Regions from separate parts of the Gluconobacter sp. P1D12_c genome, predicted to be linked through region 2. Evidence: predicted binding sites of a transcription regulator. Region 2 holds the regulator's gene; each other region holds the start of a gene.
What was found. Region 2 encodes LexA, which represses DNA repair genes until DNA is damaged. Its sites were predicted from a motif close to TGTTCTANNTANGTTC; they were not measured.

Region 1: the regulator LexA is predicted to act here: its motif matches at 5,662-5,677, upstream of KP705_RS14885 (ImuA family protein).
Region 3: the regulator LexA is predicted to act here: its motif matches at 1,816-1,831, upstream of KP705_RS09630 (putative DNA modification/repair radical SAM protein).

What each region holds. Positions count from the first base shown of each region.
Region 1 is NZ_JACSIQ010000031.1:470-7,036, reverse strand. Features, by position in the region: partial or broken gene KP705_RS14900 (error-prone DNA polymerase) at 61-3,201, opposite strand; gene KP705_RS14895 (hypothetical protein) at 3,205-3,462, opposite strand; gene KP705_RS14890 (DNA polymerase Y family protein) at 3,438-4,943, opposite strand; gene KP705_RS14885 (ImuA family protein) at 4,852-5,643, opposite strand; gene KP705_RS14880 (hypothetical protein) at 5,826-6,140, opposite strand; gene KP705_RS14875 (ParA family protein) at 6,137-6,567, opposite strand, start outside.
Region 2 is NZ_JACSIQ010000010.1:44,074-50,640, reverse strand. Features, by position in the region: gene KP705_RS11850 (CTP synthase) at 1-876, shown strand, start outside; gene kdsA (3-deoxy-8-phosphooctulonate synthase) at 873-1,697, shown strand; gene KP705_RS11840 (DUF3429 domain-containing protein) at 1,685-2,170, opposite strand; gene eno (phosphopyruvate hydratase) at 2,273-3,553, shown strand; gene KP705_RS11830 (septum formation initiator family protein) at 3,701-4,030, shown strand; gene rpmG (50S ribosomal protein L33) at 4,144-4,311, opposite strand; gene lexA (transcriptional repressor LexA) at 4,619-5,344, shown strand; gene KP705_RS11815 (hypothetical protein) at 5,397-6,002, opposite strand; gene pgsA (CDP-diacylglycerol--glycerol-3-phosphate 3-phosphatidyltransferase) at 6,104-6,567, opposite strand, start outside.
Region 3 is NZ_JACSIQ010000007.1:70,725-77,291, reverse strand. Features, by position in the region: gene KP705_RS09635 (UdgX family uracil-DNA binding protein) at 1-578, opposite strand, end outside; gene KP705_RS09630 (putative DNA modification/repair radical SAM protein) at 579-1,811, opposite strand; gene KP705_RS09625 (flagellin) at 1,995-3,467, shown strand; gene KP705_RS09620 (flagellar biosynthesis regulator FlaF) at 3,572-3,988, shown strand; gene KP705_RS09615 (M1 family metallopeptidase) at 4,072-6,036, opposite strand; gene KP705_RS09610 (methylenetetrahydrofolate reductase) at 6,065-6,567, opposite strand, start outside.

The DNA of each region.
Region 1 (6,567 bases), on a different contig from region 2:
TCAACATCAACAACGAGTTCTCTATTTTGAAAACAAGATCGTTCGAAGCTCTTATCTTTCCTACCGAAAGTCCCGTGCCTTCAGGAGCTCCGATCCCTGAAGTAACGGCGTACGGTCTTCCAGACTAAGCACAACGACATGAATCACCTCGCCTTCCTTCTGAAGCCGGCCCTTACAGGCCAGAAGACGGGACGCGAGAAGAGGACGGCGGTATTCCTCCTGCACGTCCTTTCAGACGATCAGATTGGCCGTGCCGGTTTCGTCTTCGATCGTGACGAACATGGTGCCGTTGGCCGTCCCTGGCCTTTGCCGCATCAACACCAATCCGGTGAGCTGGATCCGACGCCCATCCCGCAGATACGGGAGATCCCCGCAACGAACGATCCCTTCCTTTCGCAGGCCCTCCCGTAGAAACGCGATTGGGTGCCCGTTCAGGCTGAGTCCCGTCGCCCGATAATCCTCATGCACTGAGGCCCGCTCTGACATTAGTGGCAAGGAAATCTCCGGCTCGATTACTTCCGGTAGCGGAAAGTTCCGGCCCCGATCAGCCGCTTCGAACAACGGTAGAGCGGTATCCGCCAACCCTTTGATTGACCAGAGCGCAGCACGGCGCATTTGTCCAAACACCCGGAAAGCGTCTGCTTCCGCGAGACATTCCAGGGCCGAGACCGGCACATCCGCACGGCGCCAGACATCGTCAATGCTCTCATAGTCCGGCATCCGGGCTGCGATCAGGGCGGCCCCATGGCCGTTCGCCAACCCGCGCACCATCCTGAACCCCAGCCGGACCGCCGCGTGCCGTCCGTTCCGGCCGCGCTCCAGTGTGCAATCCCATCGGGAGGCGTTGATGCAGATCTGCCGGACCTCGACCCCATGCCGTTGCGCGTCCTGAACAATCTGCGAGGGGGCATAAAATCCCATCGGCTGAGAGTTCAGCAGGGCGGCACAGAACACATCCGGGTAATGGCACTTCATCCAGGCCGAGGCATAGGCAATCAGGGCAAACGAGGCGGCATGGCTTTCCGGAAAACCGTAACTGCCAAAACCTTCGAGCTGCGCGAAGGTCTGCTCGGCAAAGTCCTGCTCATACCCATTGTCCAGCATCCCGTTCACCAGTTTGTCCCGGAACGGCGACACGCCCCCGGTCATTTTGAACGTCGCCATCGCGCGGCGGAGCTGGTCGGCTTCGCCTGGCGTAAAGCCTGCGCAGTGGATCGCCACTTGCATGGCCTGCTCCTGGAACAGCGGGACACCCAGTGTTTTCCCCAGAATGCCGCGCAGGGTCTCGGACGGGTAGGTGACAGGCTCCAGTTTCTCTCTTCTGCGGAGATAGGGATGGACCATGTCCCCCTGGATCGGTCCCGGCCGGACGATCGCCACCTGAATGACCAGATCATAAAAGGTCCGGGGCTTCATGCGCGGCAGCATGGACATCTGCGCCCGGCTTTCGATCTGGAACGTGCCGAGCGTGTCCGCCTTCTGGATCATGCGATAGGTCTGCGGATCCTCGGCTGGGATCGAAGCGAGATCCATACGCGTCTGATACACGGTGTGCAGCAGCTCAAACCCGCGACGCAGACAGCCGAGCATTCCCAAGCCCAGAACGTCCACCTTCATGAAGCGCAGGACGTCGATGTCATCCTTATCCCAGACGATGATCTGCCTCTCGTCCATGGCGGTCGGCATCAGGGGGACGAGTTCATCCAGGCGATCCTCGGTCAGCACAAATCCGCCCGGATGGGTGCCGAGCTGGCGGGGAAAGCCCAGAAGCAGACGTGCGAGATGGAACGTCAGACTGAGCCGGCGATCCTTCAGGTTCAGGCCAAGATCGGCCGCACGCGCCTTGCACAGATCGGGATCGGCTAACGATGAGGCGATATGTTTTGAAAGCTGGCCGGTCAGATCTTCGGGCAAGCCCAGAACCTTACCCACTTCCCGTAAGGCGCCTTTGGGCTGATAGCGCTGCACCGTGGCGCACAGGGCGGCGCGATGGCGGCCGTAATGGCGGTAGATCCACTGGATGACTTCCTCACGGCGGTCGCTCTCGAAATCCACGTCAATATCCGGCGGTTCCTGCCGTTCGGCCGAGATGAACCGCTCGAACAGCAGGCCCGAGCGGACCGGGTCAATACTCGTGATTCCCAGGACATAGCAGACGGCCGAGTTCGCGGCAGATCCCCGCCCCTGACAGACAATGCCAAGCGAGCGGGCATGACGGACAATGGTGTTCACGGTCAGAAAATACGGCGCGTAGGCCAGAGAGCCGATCAGCCTCAGCTCGTGGGCAATCTGCGTCTCGACCTCAGGCGGTGCCCCGGCCGGGTAGCGACGCGGTAGCGCGGCCTGGACCAGGCGTGTCAGGGTCTCCTGCGCGCTTTCGCCCGTGCGCTCGGTTTCGGTCGGATACTGGTACGTCAGGTCATCGAGACTGAAGGCGCAGGCCTCGGCAATCCGCCGCGTGTTGGCCAGAGCGTCCGGAAAGGCGGCGAACAGGCGCGCCTGTTCTTCAGGGGCTTTCAGATGGCGATCGGCGTGAACGTGACGGCGGTTGCCAAGATCATCGACCGTGCAGCCTTCCCGGATGGCCGTGACCACGTCCTGAAGAACGTGCCGGCGCGCATCGTGGTAGAGAACATCTCCTGTCACAACGCAGGCCAGACCTTGGGCTGCACTGAACGCCGCGAGCGCGTGAAGCCGCGCCAGGTCTCCCGGCTGCCGGAGCATCGTCAGCGCAAGAAACCGGATTTCTTCTTCGCCTGCCCTTTGTCCCGGCAGATCCAGCAGGCTCTGAACGTGCCCGCGAAGCGCTGTCAGATCCTCGGGCGGCAACAAAATTAGGAGGAGGTCCGGGGCCGCTGCGACGAGATCCTCCCATCCCAGAAGGAACACGTCCCGCTCGCCCCGATGATGACCAAGGGTCAGGAGCTGGCACAAGCCCGCCCAGCCCGCACGGTTGCGGGGATAGGCCCGGAGCGCACTGCCATCGCGCAGAGTTAGACGACATCCCGGCAGAAGACGCAGACCGGCCTCACGCGCCGCCAGATGGGCGCGGATCACCCCGGCCACGGTGTTCCAGTCGGTCAGACCGATGGTGTCATACCCCAGGGCCTTCGCCTGGAAAATCAGTTCATCCGGCTGGCTGCCTGAGCGCAGGAACGAAAACGACGATGTCACCTGCAATTCGACATAAGGCGCGCTCATGGTTCAGCGCCTGTGCGGATGGGGGTGCCGGCTGCTGTCAGGCGCGTTGCTGGTGGGCGCGCGCATCACGACAAATCCGGAGCGTTCCAGATAGGCGACCAGACGCTCGGCCACGAGACGGGCCATCAGTTCGGCGGCGTCATGCGTCCGCCTGCGTCCGTCATAGCACAACGCGTGCATCAGGACTTCGGCCACGTCCGAGGTGCTGGCCGGGATCAGATCATCACGGGGCTCCATCAGAATACCCCCTGAAGAAACCACGCGCCTGACCCGGACCAGTCGTGGGTTCCGTCGCCTTTGCGAAACAGCCACAGGCGCAGGCCGGTCGTGGTCTCGACCTGCCAGTAGTCGCGGATCGCGCCGTAGCTTTCGGCCGCCTGCCACCACTCACCCAGCAGACGTTCGGGACCGTCGGCCGCCGCGATGCGATGCGTCTGCCGCTTCAGGACGAACTGGCGTGGCGCACCGTCCGGAAGCAGGGCAGTCACCTGCACCCGGACGGGCAGATCGAACAGGATGTTCGGCCGCGCCCAGAGCATCTGGCTCGCGAGAGGCGGTTTTGCCATGTCGTCTGGGGAAACGCGAGACTGCCCGTCTTCCGGCCAGGCGGAAAACCGGGGCGCGAGCTGGTGGACAGAAACAACCCCCGGACGGTTCAACAGCCGGTCGATCAGAGTGGCCGGGAGCGCGCGCTCCGAGGATGCCCCGACGTCCGGCAGGACAGAGCGTTCAGGCCCGGCTTCGAGCGGTTCGTTCGCGCTGACGGTCAGGATGACGGTTTCAATTCCAAACTCGGGCGCGATCTGCGGGATCTGGCCATTGAGCAGGCGCGTCAGACGTGTCACGTCAGCCGTCGGGTCAGACGTCCCCACGCGGACGGCCTGAATGGATCCGTCCACGCGCACACAGAGAAAGTCGAGTTGCCGCGCCCCCTCCCCGCGCGCCGCCAGCTTTTCGCAGACAACCGGCACGAGTGCGGCAATCACCGTGGCAATGGCGCCCGATGTGCTGATGGGTTCGACCAAAGACCGGGTCAGGGAAATCCGGTCCGCAGGTTGAAACACGCTGAGCGGGTTGGCCTGCCGTCCTAGAGCCTCATCGAGACAGGTGAGAAGCTGTGCCCCAAAGCGCTTGGCCAGAGGCGCGCGTGGCAGATCTGCAAGGGCGCCAATGGTATTGAGGCCGAGCCGGGTGAGGCTCGACAGTGTCTTTTCGGGTAGCGGTAGCGCTGTACAGGGCAAAGGATGCAGAGCCTGTTTCTGCTGACCGGGAGGCACGAGACAGATCCGGTCGATCCGCGAGCGGGCCAGAGCGCGTGAGGCAGCGGCCGTATCGCTTAGCGCCACAGAGCAGGAATGCCCCCTTGCCCTCAGGCGTTCCCTGACGAGATCCAGCATGGCCGCCTCACCCCCGTAAAGATGGGCGCATCCGGTGGTATCGCTGTAGAGACCGTCCGGAGCGTCGAACGCGGGCAGCGGCGACAACCAGATCAGCCAGGAGCACAGATCGGTCAGCGCGGCAGTCTGTGCTTCCGCGTCTTCTTCTGCCGTCAGAAGATCCGACACCAGGGAGCGGGCCTGTGCCAGCGGCATTCCGGGTGTCAGTCCGGCCGCGAGCGCAGCCGGACTGACACCGGTGACGGTGTGACGGTTATGTGCCAGCGCGTGCACAACGAGCGGCCTGTCGGTCGGAAAGTCTCCCGGGCGGGAGAGCTGGAGGCGCTCGGTGCGCCAGAAGGGCATCCAGAGAGCGAGAAAGCGGCGCATGATCGGTGCAGTCGAGGATCCAGTGAGCATGGCGGCCTCCCCTCACCCGCAACAGCGTGACAGAAAGGCGTCGGGAACCGGGACGCGGCATGGTCAGTCCCGGAAGCGTTTGAGGCGATGAAGGATGGGAGAGGACCCGCCACCGCGTGGCGCACGCACAGGGGTCTTTCCCAGGAGCTTGTGCGAGAGGCGCAGAGCGCAGGAAAAAGCCTGTGTTTCCGCTCGCCTCCACAGCCAGATTGAGGCGGCGGATTTCCTTGAGCGTTGGGACGTGACGTCCTGCGATCACGGCCATTGCGCGCTCTGGTCCGCGCAACACGTCCTCGGCGACCGACAGCAGGTTGGCCGGGTCCGTTTCAATGCAGACCAGATGTTCCAGTGAAACACCCGACTGATGCAGCCCGCAGGCGTTCAGTTCGGCAGGTGTGTCGCTGATCCAGAAGACCGGCCCCCTGCCCTCTTTCAGAATGGGCCCGAGCATCGCGAGACTGGCCCCCGTCTCCAGAGGATCGGAGATCAGAAAGTCATGCAGGCTACCCGTTTTGAGGCCACCGCCGAGATGGTCATCGACGGCAGAATGCCCGGTAGGCAGGGTGTCAGCATGGGAATGAGGAAGGCTTCGACGCTCCAGGCGTCGGACCTGCTCGCGCAGTCGCGTCACGGCGTCCGTTGTCATCTTTGTTCTCCTCGACGAGAACATAAAGAGAACAAAAGGAGGCTTAAGGCAAGATCAATCTTTTTGCCGAGCGCCACCTGTGAAAGCCGAGAGTAACGGAATTATCCATAGTCTTGCTAGAACAGAGTGCATGAATGTGCATGCTACCAGTTGCATGCAGTGCTACCGGTAGCATGCCATTTTTAGACTTTTGCGCGGTCCATCAGTTCCCGAATGCCTTCCCAGTAGGCAAGACGGTTCGCATCACAAAACTCAATGAACCTTTCAGCTACGTCTTCTGGAACTCTGGTGTTTATCGTCACAGTCGGTCCAACCGACTTCTTCCTGCGAGGAACCAATCGCGCGCCCGCTTCGCGGCTTGTAAATCCAGCGCTACGCCCCGCCTGATCAATGCGCTCAAGATCATCGCGGCCTAATGCGCTTGGTTCACGCGGTGTTATCGCAGCCAATCTTGAAGTGACTTTTTTCGGTTTGAAGCCGAACGCGTCGTCGTTCATGCGGAGATTTCCTCGGTGTCTGATGTCTCGACGAATGATGAGATAAGTTCTTCCGCTACGGCTTCCGCGTTCCTCAGTGCTTCTGGCAAACCATTAACATCTGTCGGGTCCAACTCTTGAAGGGCCAGTCGCCTTACGAAGATCGCCTTGTAAGCCTGACGCTCGTTGAGCGCGTTTGCAAATAGCGGCAATTCTGCCTGTTTCAAGCCCGCGAGTATCTCGCGCTCAATGCGCGTTTTTATCACCGGGCTGGTACGAGTGAGAATGATGCGGAATGGAATCTCGTGACCGCGTAGAGCCTCTTCTTCTTCGTGGATTAGGTCGATGGCGCGGCTTGCCTGGCGTGCATCGACGCCGCTAGCTTGGAGCGGCACTACTACGAGATCGGCATGGCTAATCGCGCGGGAGACGAGACGGCTGGCTGTTC
Region 2 (6,567 bases):
GAAGGCATGGATCGCGAAGTTCTGCGTTACTTCGGTCTGCCGTTCGAAGGTTCTCCGGACCTGACGCGGTGGGAAAAGATCGTTCACGCGATTCGCGAGCCTGAGGGCGAGGTCAAGGTTGCTGTCGTCGGCAAGTACACGGCGCTTCTGGATAGCTACAAGTCGTTGGCGGAAGCCCTTCTGCATGGCGGTATCGCGAACAATGTGCGCGTCAAACTCGACTGGATCGAATCGGAAGAGTTCGAGAAGTCAGGTGATATTGCCGAGCGCCTGAAGGATGCGGATGCCATTCTGGTTCCGGGTGGCTTCGGTGAGCGTGGCGCAGAAGGCAAAATTCAGGCCGTCCGTTATGCGCGTGAAAACGGCATTCCGTTCCTTGGCATTTGCTTCGGTATGCAGATGGCCGTGATTGAATGCGCCCGTTCGCTTGCTGGCCTCACGAAAGCGTCTTCCACCGAATTCGGCCCCACGAGTGAGCCGCTGGTTGGTCTCATGACGGAATGGGCAAACGGCAATGAGCTGATGCGCCGCCGTGAAGGCGGTGATCTTGGTGGAACGATGCGTCTCGGTGCATTCCCGGCCAAGCTGGCTGCAGGATCACGTGCTGCGGAGATCTATGGCACGACCGATATTCGGGAGCGTCACCGTCATCGCTGGGAAGTGAACCTTCACTACAAGGATCGCCTGGAAAAGACGGGTCTGCGTTTCTCCGGCATGTCTCCGGACGGCGTTCTGCCGGAAGTCGTGGAATATCCAGATCATCCCTGGTTCATCGGCGTGCAATATCATCCGGAACTGCTGTCCAAGCCGTTTGATCCGCATCCGCTTTTCGCCGGATTTATCGGGGCAGCTCGCAAGCGGGCTGAAAGCAAGTGAGCTTCCAGATTGGAAAGCTCGAGATTGGTCAGGACCGGCCCTTCACGCTGATTGCAGGGCCGTGCCAGATTGAATCCCGAGATCATGCCGTGGAGATGGCAGATGCTCTCTCCACGGCATGTCGAGAGCTGGATATCGGGCTGATCTACAAGAGCAGTTATGACAAGGCGAACCGTAGTTCCGTGAATGCGGCCCGCGGTGTAGGCATGGAAATGGGGCTGGATATTCTGGCTTCTATCCGTGAACGCTTTGACGTGCCTGTTCTGACGGATGTTCACGCTGCCGAGCAATGCGCTGTCGCTGCGGAAGCGGTGGACGTGCTCCAGATTCCTGCTTTCCTGTGTCGGCAAACTGACCTGTTGCTTGCTGCTGGCCAAACGGGGCGTGCCATCAATGTCAAGAAGGGTCAGTTTCTGGCGCCTTGGGATATGGCAAATGTCGCGGCCAAGCTAGCTTCAACCGGTAACGAGCGAATCATGCTCTGTGATCGTGGTACGAGCTTTGGTTACAACACGCTCGTTAGTGATATGCGCGGCCTGCCAGTTATGGCTCAGACGGGCTATCCGGTTGTTTTCGATGCCACTCACTCTGTGCAGCAACCGGGTGGCCTAGGGGCCTCCACGGGCGGCCAGAGGGAGTTTGTTGAACCCCTCGCCCGTGCTGCATTGTCTATCGGTGTTGCGGCAGTTTTCATCGAGACACATCAGGACCCGGATCATGCTCCGAGTGATGGTCCAACAATGGTGCCGCTTTCAGAAATGCGGGCCTTGTTGACCCGCCTTAAAGCGTTTGACGCTTTGGCCAAATCCTACAGCGTATAATTCTGTAAAGGTGCCAGGGCTGCCATGAGGAGACTTATGACAGCCCCTACCGTTAGAACGCCCCTTAGGGGCATGTACCCCGGTGGCAGCGCGCCATTCTTCCAGGCCATTCGTTCTACAGCAAACGTTGCCAGAAAACCGATAACCTCAAGCAGGTATCCGGCGCGCAAGCCACCAAGTAGTCCAACGCAAAGGGAAAGCCATGCCCAGAGTGCAGGGCAGACTCCCAGAAGGAGTCTCTGGCGGTCGCGATCTGCTGTTCCCTGAACTGTGATGATATCTGGCCGCTCCATGGCGAGGCCCCAGTGGACTGCACCGAGAAAAGACAGGATGCATGCCCCATAGGCCAGAAGAATAACGGTTAGATGCGGGAGTGGGGAGAAAAGTCCGGCGAGGAAAATCCACCCTCCAAGGGTCAGGAAAGGTATAAGTCCTGCCAAACCGAGGATCAGGGCGAGGAAAGGAAGACGCATGTCGTCGATTGACCTTGTGTTCTGATTTTGAGACGAGACGTGTGGTCCGTCCCGAACGGTTATGAGCCACCCCCGGTTCACGCATATCCAGGAGAGCTTCCATTGAGCGCCATTGTTGATATCACCGCCCGCGAGATCCTGGACAGCCGTGGTAACCCAACCGTTGAGGTTGAGGTTGAGCTGTCGTCTGGTGCCCGCGGTCGCGCCGCAGTTCCTTCCGGTGCTTCCACTGGTGCCCACGAAGCCGTTGAGCTGCGTGACGGGGACAAGTCCCGTTACAACGGCAAAGGTGTTCTGAAGGCCTGTGGTTTTGTCGAAGACGAAATCCTTGAAGTGCTGCAGGGTGCCGAATCCGAAGATCAGATCGCAATCGACAATGCGATGATCGAGCTGGATGGCACACCGAACAAGTCCCGCATTGGTGCGAATGCAATTCTCGGCGTTTCTCTCGCGGTTGCCAAGGCGACGGCAGAAGAGCTGGAACTGCCGCTCTATCGCTATGTCGGTGGCGTTTTCGCGCACACGCTGCCGGTTCCCATGATGAACATCGTGAATGGTGGCGAACACGCGGATAACCCGATCGACATTCAGGAGTTCATGATCCAGCCAGTTGGTGCGCCGACGTTGGCTGATGCCGTGCGCATGGGGTCTGAAATCTTCGCCGCTCTCAAGAAGGGCCTTTCTGCTGCTGGTCACAACACCAATGTTGGTGATGAGGGCGGGTTTGCTCCGGGGCTGAAGTCTGCTGATGAAGCTCTGAGCTTCATTACGAAGTCTGTTGAGGCTGCCGGGTATCGTCCGGGCGATGACGTGACGTTTGCCCTCGATTGCGCAGCAACCGAGTTCTACAGCAACGGCCGTTACAACCTGAAGGGTGAAGGTAAGGAGTTCGACTCTTCAGGCATGATCTCCTACCTCGAAGATCTCGCCAAGAAGTATCCGATTGTCTCCATTGAAGATGGTCTGGCTGAGGATGACTGGGAAGGCTGGGTTGAGCTGACGTCCCGTCTGGGTGATCGTCTCCAACTCGTTGGTGATGATCTGTTCGTGACCAATCCTGAGCGCCTTCGTCGCGGCATCAAGGCCAAGACAGCGAACTCCCTGCTCGTGAAGGTCAATCAGATTGGCACGCTGACCGAGACGCTGGAAGCAGTCGAGACAGCTCACAAGGCTGGCTACACCTGCGTCATGAGCCACCGTTCTGGTGAAACTGAAGACGCTGTGATTGCAGATCTTGCTGTTGCCACGAACTGCGGGCAGATCAAGACGGGCTCCCTCTCCCGCTCTGACCGTACGGCTAAGTATAACCAGTTGATCCGTATTGAGCAGCAGCTTGGAAGCGCAGCCCGTTATGCGGGTCGCAGCATTCTGAAGTCCGCCTGATCAACAAACGCCGGCCTCCATTCAGGAGGCCGGTTTTATGTATTCGCTAAAATAATCTACTGTCTTGAACAACAGTGATTGTTTCGCAGCCTCTCTCTGAGCTACATTGATGGGAAGTTTTCAAGCCAAGGGAGCCTGTTACCCCGCGTGAGACCCGTCAGACTTATCAAACGTGCCATCCGCGCGGTTGCTCCCCCTGTGCTCTTTCTGTCCCTGACCGCTTATTTCGGGTGGAACGCCCTTCACGGCGCTCATGGTATCCGTGCCTATCAGGATCAGCTTGTGCTTCAGCAGCAGGCAATCCAGGCGCAGCAGGATGCCAAGGATGAACAGGCGGTATGGCACCGTCGCGTGCTGGCTCTGAAAGAGAAAGCTCTTGATGCTGACATTCTGGATGAACGTTCCCGTGCCATGCTCAATCTGACGCGTAACGGTGATATTGTCATCCCCTACGGTCCACATGATAAACTATTTTAAGAGCCGTTCTCGGCTCTTTTTTATGTTCGGGAAAGTCTATTCGTCAGAAATTGAGCCAATAAAAAAGACGACCCAAAGGTCGCCTTTTTTAACGTCGTATGATCCGCGAGATCTTACTTGATCTTGGCTTCGCGGAAGGTCACGTGCTTGCGGGCAACCGGGTCATACTTACGAACTTCCATCTTGCCCGTAGCAGAACGTGCGTTCTTCTTCGTGACGTAGAAGTAGCCGGTGTCAGCCGACGAGACGAGACGGATCTGAATAACGTTGCTTTTTCCCATGATACCCTCGGGCTTGCGCCGTCCTGATGCCGCTCGCAAGTGCCAAAGCAGCAGGTTGATCTAGTTCGGCGCAACATGCTGATTTGTATGTCGTAGGTCAAGGCTTTCTGAAGAAAATCCAGGGATAAGGTGCATTTTTCCGCAAAAACCGGGGTTTTTAGCCAGATAAAAGCTTTGTTGATGCCTGGTAGATGTTCTTGCAGGTGGACGAAGTGGAACCTATAAGGAACAAAAGAGCGTCGCATAAGTTTATGCAGTGTCTCAATCTTTAGATTTTGCCTCCACCGAGGCGCATGGGAGCGCCTGTATGCTGACGCGTAAGCAGCACCAGCTTTTGCTATACATTGACGAACATCTTCGGCGGACGGGTTATTCCCCTTCCTTCGATGAAATGAAGGATGCCCTGGAGCTTCGGTCTAAATCAGGGATCCATCGCCTCATTTCTGCCCTTGAAGAGCGTGGTTTTCTGCGACGGCATCACCATCGTGCAAGAGCGCTTGAAGTTCTGCGTCTGCCGCATATGGGTCTTGAGGCTCCAATTGTGGAGGCCGTGGCTAATCCGACGCCTTTTGTTCCAACGATTGTTGAGGGTGGTCGTCAGGACCTTCCAGGGACATTTTCCGAGGCACCCCGCTCTCCTGTTGAAAACACCAGCGTTCAGCTTCCACTTTATGGACGCATTGCTGCTGGTCTTCCTATCGAGGCTTTGCAGGATGATAGCGCACAGATTCAGGTGCCATCATCCCTGCTCGGCACTGGAGAGCATTACGCTCTCACAGTTGCGGGTGATTCCATGATTGAAGCCGGCATTTTGGACGGTGATGTTGCCATCATCCGGCGAGGCGAAGTGGCGGATAATGGTCAGATCGTTGTTGCGCTGATTGACGATCAGGAAGTGACGCTCAAGAAGCTGCGCCGTCGTGGTTCTACGATTGCTCTGGAAGCCGCTAATCGGGAATACGAGACACGTATTCTGCCGGCCGCGCGTGTTCGCATACAGGGACGGCTGGTCGCCCTTTTCAGGCAGTACTGAGAGAGCTGCCTTGCCGGATTAATGCTCCGGCGAGGCAGATAATTTCCGATGATTATTTATTGGGAACTGACGGAACGCCGCGTACAACGCGGACTTTGCCATCTGGAGCAATAAGTGTGCTTGTCCCATCCCCGTTCGGAATGATGATGGTCTTGTCAGGGTTTTTATTCAGGAAACGACCAGCATTATCTGGAACGCTACTGGGAAGCGTCGGGACGAAGTGACTGCGATCTTCTGACACACCACGCATCGCATCGATTTTTTCACCGACGGACATGGTGTCGCCCGGTTTCATTTGAGGGCCAGCGACCCCGAGAGCACCAGTGCCCGCAATACCGCCCATGAAATTCTTGTCGAGCGTTGCACCACCAAAATACGTAGCCGGATCGCCGAGAGATTTATTAAAGATGCTGTCAGGATTCACAACATCTTTAAGGGTGGGCAGAGGCTGAGGTGATCCGGGCCACATGTTCCCGCCTTCTGGCAGAATTGGTGCAGCCGCTACGAACTCACCACGTGCTCGGCGAAGGTTCTCACTATCGCCATGGGGAGCATTGGGGTTACTTCCAGACCATAGGGCGGTGTCATTAAAAAACTTGCCCATGCCCGCACAGCCGCTCAGGGCCAGAGGTAATGCCAGTAGAGCGGCCTTACGCATTGTGTACTCCCATAAGGTCGATCCCTGAACTTTACCTGTCATCGATTAAAAGCGCCAGATGACGAGCTGATAACTGCAATAATAATCACAGATAGTCCAGATCAGGAGACGATCTTTGAAGACTTGCGTGGCTCAGAGGCCATCATTCTGGAGAGCCCTGCCGTGAGATAGCCCCACCCGCTTAGAACTGTTGGAATAACTGAAAACCAGAGAAGAATACCGCCGATTAGTGTGGCCGGCAGGAATGAAAGATGAAGAGTAGCCGCAGCCTTGTCCCCCCCAATCAGGAAACCGATCGCGACCATCTGAATTCCGGTTTTCCATTTTGCAAGGCGGGTGGACGGAAGGGTTGCGCGTTGAGAGGCCATGTATTCACGCAAGCCACTGACCAGAATTTCGCGCAGCATGATGATGATGGCAGCGTAGAGCGAATACACTGGAAGTGTGGTCAGGCCAGCGAGTGCGAGCAACAGCGCACCGACAAGAAGCTTGTCCGCAATCGGATCCATCATCCGACCCAGTTCGGATAGCATTTGCCATTTCCGTGCCAGAGCACCATCCAGAT
Region 3 (6,567 bases), on a different contig from region 2:
GGCTCGAAAGAGCAATGTACCGTCTCGCCATCCCATCGCAGAGAGCCGCGCGGTGTCAGGATCATCCAGTCCATATCTGCGAAACGGCCCGCGAAAAAAGAAGAGACTTTTTCCAGCACATGATGGTCCGGCTCAAACCAGGAAAGAAAACGCCGCCGACCCGTCTCAGACGTTCCCTGCTCCCGGAAGCGCACAAAAGCCGTCATTTTATGAGCCGCCCGGCGAACCTGATGCACCATGCGACGTGCCTGCGCCACATCCTGATCTGTAACCACCGACAACAGGTTCGGATCACTCTGAAGACGCCAGAGCAGCCGGTAAGCTAATGCGAACCGCTCAGCACTGGAGTGGCAGAGAACATCTTTCAAAAGGGGCAGGCTCGACGCTTTGAGGCGAACATCCCGCACGACTTCGCCCTCAAACGTCTGATTTTCAGCGGCGTGAAACAGATCCAGATCGGCCTCAGGATAGCGCCAAAGGATCTGGTCCGGAGGAATGTCACGCTGAAGCGCCATTCTGGCCTTTTCGCGCCAGCCTTCAAACGCGCTGGTATCCGCGAGCCTGACGGTCACCGGCATTTACAGAAGCCGCATCTGCTGTGGAGCCGGCAGGAAAAGAGTGCGCAAATCCTGACGATCCGTCAGACGTGCGGGGCTCCATCCGGATGCCTTGACGAACGGACGCACCTTTTTAATGGACACGTTCAGCCGCGCCAGATCTTCCAGACGGATTGTCGTGTGCTTTCGCGCAGACAGCAGCGCGGCAACGGTCCGAACCCCGAGCCCGGGAACGCGTAGCAGCATTTCTTTGGAGGCCAGATTCAGGTCCACAGGAAACTGCGCGCGGTTATCCAGAGCCCAGGCCAGCTTGGGATCAATCTCCAGATCCAGCATTCCATTGGGCCGTGATGCTGTCAGTTCGCCAAAATCAAAGCCATAGAACCGGAACAGCCAGTCCGCCTGATACAGCCGGTGCTCCCGCTGTAATGGGGGGCTACGCACAGGCAGGATCGCTGAAGCATCGGGGATGGGGCTGAAGGCTGAATAGTAAACGCGGCGCAGGCCGTAGGACCCGTAAAGGCCTGAGCTACTGGCCAGAACATCCTGATCCGTCGCAGCGTCTGCCCCAATGATCATTTGTGTGCTCTGGCCGCCCGGTGAAAAGCGCCCTGCCCGCCTGCCTGTATGTGTCTTCTCTTTGGCTGCATCAATCTTGAGACGCATATCCCCCATCGCGCGGCGGATATTTCCGGCATCCTTCTCCGGCGCGTAATCCTTCAGGCCCGTTTCTGTCGGCATCTCGACGTTGATCGATAAGCGATCCGCATACAGGCCCGCTTCCTCCAGCAATTTGGGAGACGCATCCGGGATCGTCTTGAGATGGATATATCCGCGGAAACCATGCTTGAGCCGCAGGTCCCGCGCGACCTGTACAAGCTGCTCCATCGTATGATCGGAGGACCGGATAATCCCCGACGACAGGAAAAGCCCCTCAATGCAGTTCCGACGGTAGAACTCCAGCGTCAGCCAGATCACTTCATCAGGCGTGAACTTCGCCCGCTCAACATTTGAGGACGAGCGGTTGATGCAATAGGCGCAGTCATAAACGCAGAAATTGGTCAGCAGGATCTTGAGCAGCGAAATACAACGCCCATCCGGCGTATAGGCATGACAGATGCCATTCCCGGTCGTGGAGCCCAGACCTCCTGTTTTGGCAGAGTCCCGGCGCGTCGATCCACTGGACGCGCAGGATGCATCATACTTTGCCGCATCGGACAGAATCGCAAGACGTTCAGACAGAGATTTCTTCATGCATTGTTCTTATTTCGTTCCTGTCTATAAAATGCAAGAACTGCTTAAAATTTACCGGTTGTTTGCCTCTTTCCTGTCAAACCCTGTCACCGTTTTTTAAAGATGAAGATTCAGGTTCCCTTAACCATTCAATGCCTATCGTGAAGGAGCAAAACTGCACCGACGGAGAATGTCTCGATGTCCATGTCAATCAATACAAATACAGCCGCCATGTCGGCTCTTCAGGTTCTGAACCAGACGACGGACCAGCTGAGCAAGACGCAGAACGCCGTGTCCACGGGCAAGAGCGTCAGCTCCGCCTCTGACAGCCCGGCCATTTACGCCATTTCCCAGACAATGAATTCCCAGATTTCGGCCCTGTCCGGTGTCTCGACAGGCCTTCAGTTCGCAGGGCAGGTTCTCAGCACAGCCTCTTCACAGGCTGGGTCTATCTCGACCGTCCTAAGCAGCATGTCCGAAACGGTCACAAATGCTGCCAATAACGGTGAAGATCAGGACACCCTAAACACCCAGCTGAGCAACTACCTGTCTCAGATCGACGTAGCCACGTCGAACTCGACCTTCCAGGGTGTGAACCTGCTGTCAGGCTCAACAAGCAGCAGCGTGAAATATACGCAGATTTCTGCGGCTCAGGACATCAATGGTAACCTGTTCACACTGAACGGCGCTGATGCCACTTCGACCGGTCTGGGCCTGCAAGGGCTGAGCACGGATATGAAGGGTGTCACGATCGACACGAGCGCAGTGACGGCTCTGGCAAGTTCTGGCGCGACCGCCACGACACTCACTCTGAAGAATCTATCTTCTGCTGACAGCACCAATGCGACTGCGTCAAACCCGGCCATCACCACGTCCTTCGTTCTGGACTCAAAACCGGGTGATACCACTGATGGTGCTGCAACATCTGTCGGAGCAGCCATTGCTTCCGGTTTGACAGAGACCTCCACCTCGGTGGCAGTCAACAAAGATGGCACGCTGACGATCGCCGATGCCACATCCAAAAAGGCATCTGATGGTACGACGACGTACTCCCTGACCAATGGCGACACCATCACTGCCAAGGCTGATGCCAGTGGTAATATGACCTATAGTGCTGCCAAGGTTGGTGATTTGGATACCAACGGCAACGCAAAGGTTCTGACGCAGGTTGTGGACGTCAACGTCTCGAACGCCTCCACAACCAAAACCACAAGCGATCAGCTTTCAACGCTGGTGACGGCCCTAGGAAACGCCGGTTTTGGCGCCCAGATGGCAAACGACGGCAAGCTGACGATTGCCGGCGGCAATCTCGACGCAGCCGACGCAACAGCCACAACAGGCGCGTCGGTCAACCTCACAGGGACGACAGGCGCCGCGACAGTAGCGACCACCTCCGGCACGGACGTTGTCCAACTTGCTGTTTCTGGCGCCATCAACAAGATGAGCCGCATTTCTTCCAGCATTGGTGTGGCTTCCAATACCGTTACACAGCTTCAGACGTCCAACAGCACGCTGTCTGACGCTCTGACGACGGGCGTGGGCGCTCTGACTGATGCTGATCTTGCAGCGGAAAGCGCCAAGCTGACGTCCCTGCAAACGAAGCAGCAGCTGGCCATTCAGTCGCTCTCGATTGCGAATTCGCAGTCTTCCAACATCATGTCGCTCTTCCGCGGTTGATGTCGGCGGGGCGCTGGTGAAAGCCAGCGCCCCTTCCTGGACTGTTCCAAAAGTTTTCCGTTTCCCGGGAGCCTTTTGAAACAGTCCTTTTGTAAAGGAGCATCATGTCCGTGACTTATGGCATGTCACAATACCAGAACCAGTCCGGCACCTATCTTCCACCGCGAGAAGTGGAAGCCATGGCGTTCAGACACGTTAATGGGCTGCTTTCGGCAGCAAAAACACGCTCAGATCGGCAGGCCGCATTGTCTGCCAATCTCAAGCTCTGGGGCATTCTGATGCAAGGGGTCCAGCGGACGGACTGTCCGTTGGATGAAATTCTGCGCAAAGACCTGATGACGGTTGGAACCTGGTCCATGCGATACGCCAATGTTGCGCTGAACTCCGATACATCCCTTCAGGCTCTCATTGATATCAACAGGGACATGATTGAAGGTCTGTCAGCGTCTGCTGGCCCTTCCTCATATGCGGGACCCGCGGCATCCAACGAAACTCGCGCAGCTATTCAAATGGTTGGGTGAAAACTATTCCTCCCACGCCTCTGGCAGGACATGGGAGGTTTTGCCATTCCTGACACACATTGCATGTCAGGAATGGTGACGCGTCATTTACGGTTATCGCTGCGGTCAACGTCCGGAATGACATGGTCCGGATCAAGCGTTACGGCCTTCACCGGACCATGGGCTTCAAACGTGACCTTCAAATCGCTGGTCTGCCGCCAAGCTTCCGTCGGGATACGGCGGTCCAGCGTTGTTCCGTCCTGATATTCGACGCGCAGAACAACAGGAAGAGGCAGGGTGCCGTAGTTCAGAACCTGTACAGACACAGGGTCTGTTCCTTTCTGCTCTACGGTTCCAACAGCGTAATCGGGCGCGGCGTTAGAGAAATACCATCCGCGCCAGAACCATGAGAGATCCTCACCGGCTTCGCTGCTCATCAAGCGGAAAAAATCCGAGGGCGATGGGTGATGAAAAGCCCAGACGGCAATATAGCGACGGAAGGCAGCGTCAAAACGCACAGGCCCGAGAATCTGCTCTCGCAGAAGCTTCAGCCCGTAAGCCCCTTTGAAATAGACAACGCTATGGCGGTAGGTCTCAGAGACCTCGTCTGCCCCGGCCATCAGGTTTGGCGCTTTTGAATCCGTCAGGACAGGAACGATATCCTGCGCAGGATTACCAGTTTTCGGAGCAAATTCCGGGTCCCGCTTTGGCGCGAATTCCCCGTTGTGGAAATGATCTGACGCATACGCATCAATAAAGGTGTTGAACCCTTCATCCATGAACGGATTACGCCGCTCATCAGAACCCACAATCATCGGGAACCAGTCATGGCCCAACTCATGTGTCGTGATCCAGAAAAGCTCCGGGTCCCGGTCGCTCATGCCGTCAAACACGATACCCGGATATTCCATTCCGGCCCCGTGCCCGCCCAGATTGACGGCATTTGGCCATGGATATTCGTACCACTGAGACGAAAAATACTCGATGGCGTGTTTGACGTATTCCGTTGAGCGGTCCCATCCATGCGGGCCAATGCCTTCGCGGGGATAGACGGACATCGCCAGCCGCGGAACCAGACGATAATTGGCCCAGGGCGCAACAGGCGGCAGGTTGATACGAGCAGCATCCCACAGGAAAGCTGGCGATGCTGTAAAGGCCACATCGCGGCTATTGCGCATAACGTAATGCCAGGACACTTCCCCAGACTGCCTGAGATGGCTTTTCGGGTCTGTCACGTCATCAATGGTCCGGATCATGACGCGATTGTCGCTCTGGGCCGCCTGAGCCAGTCGCGCACGCTCGGTCGTCGTCAGGGTCTGCTCCGGATTCAGGAGTGCGCCGGACCCGACGACCGTGAAGTTCCACGGAACAGTGACTGTGTAATCGAAATTGCCATATTCCAGATAAAACTCCTGCCCAAGATAGGGCAGAGTGTTCCATCCCGCGCGGTCATCATACACGCTCAGGCGCGGGTACCATTGAGCAATCTCGTAAATTTCGCCCTCGCGAGACGGGGTGACAGCTGTACGACCTCCCCACTCTCCGGGGATTGTATAGTGCCACTCGATTTTAATGACTGCGACGCCATGAGCATCAAGGGCTCGGGGCAGTCGAAGCTGCATCCGGGTGTCAGTAATCAGCGGCGTGACATCGACTTCATGGCCGCCCTGTACAATGGAAACACGCTCGATTTCCATGCCGGAAGTATGATGACCACCCGATGGGAATTTACCCCAGAACGAGGCCCGTGAGTCTGTGCGATAGAGGTTTTGCTCCAACTGAACCCACAGAACATCCAGCGTTTCCGGGCTGTTGTTGCTGTATGTGACGGTTTCGGCCCCATGCAGGACATGCGCCTGCGTGTCGATACGGGATCGAATGACATAATCCGTTCGGTTCTGCCAGTATTGCGGGCCGGGCAGACCGGAGCCCGAACGATAGACGTTCGGGGCATCAGGCAGTGTCAGCGGAGCAAAAACCGGAGCCGGGTCAGAGAGGGTTTTGGCCGAAAGAGCGGCCGGAACCAGCGCGCCTCCCAGAAGGGGTAAGAAAAAAAGGCATACGCGCATCCGGGCTATGATCTCCGCTCGTTAGTTCCTACCCCGTTATAATATCACCTAGGCCGCCCAGATAAGATGCAAGATCAACTTTCAGAGGCATAAGATAGGCATTGTCGTTCTTTTCGCGCACCAGTGTCAGCATCTGGCGCGCAAGATGCACGTTCCCTTCAAGGGTATCGTCATAGTCTTTGGGGAACACCACATGGTTAACGCGCTCCCAGTATCGGCGGGATCGTTCGCCCAAAACGGGTGAAACGCCCCAGAACACCGTGTCGTCCCGCAACCAGTCCATGGAGAGCTGAAGCATGTGCAGATCAAACAGTGGTTGAGTAAAGAAACCGCAAGCCCCGGCGTCTTTCTTCCGGGCGATATCTTCCAGCTCCAGCCAGGGAGCCCGGCGGTAAGGGTCAAACACCGCGTAAACGTCCAGATGCGGCGCTTCCTTGCGATACCGCGCAATGATTTCCGCAGAAGTATTAGGATAGGAAACTCGATCACTTCCCGCAGGCAGTGGATCGCCTGCCACCACAAGCACGGATT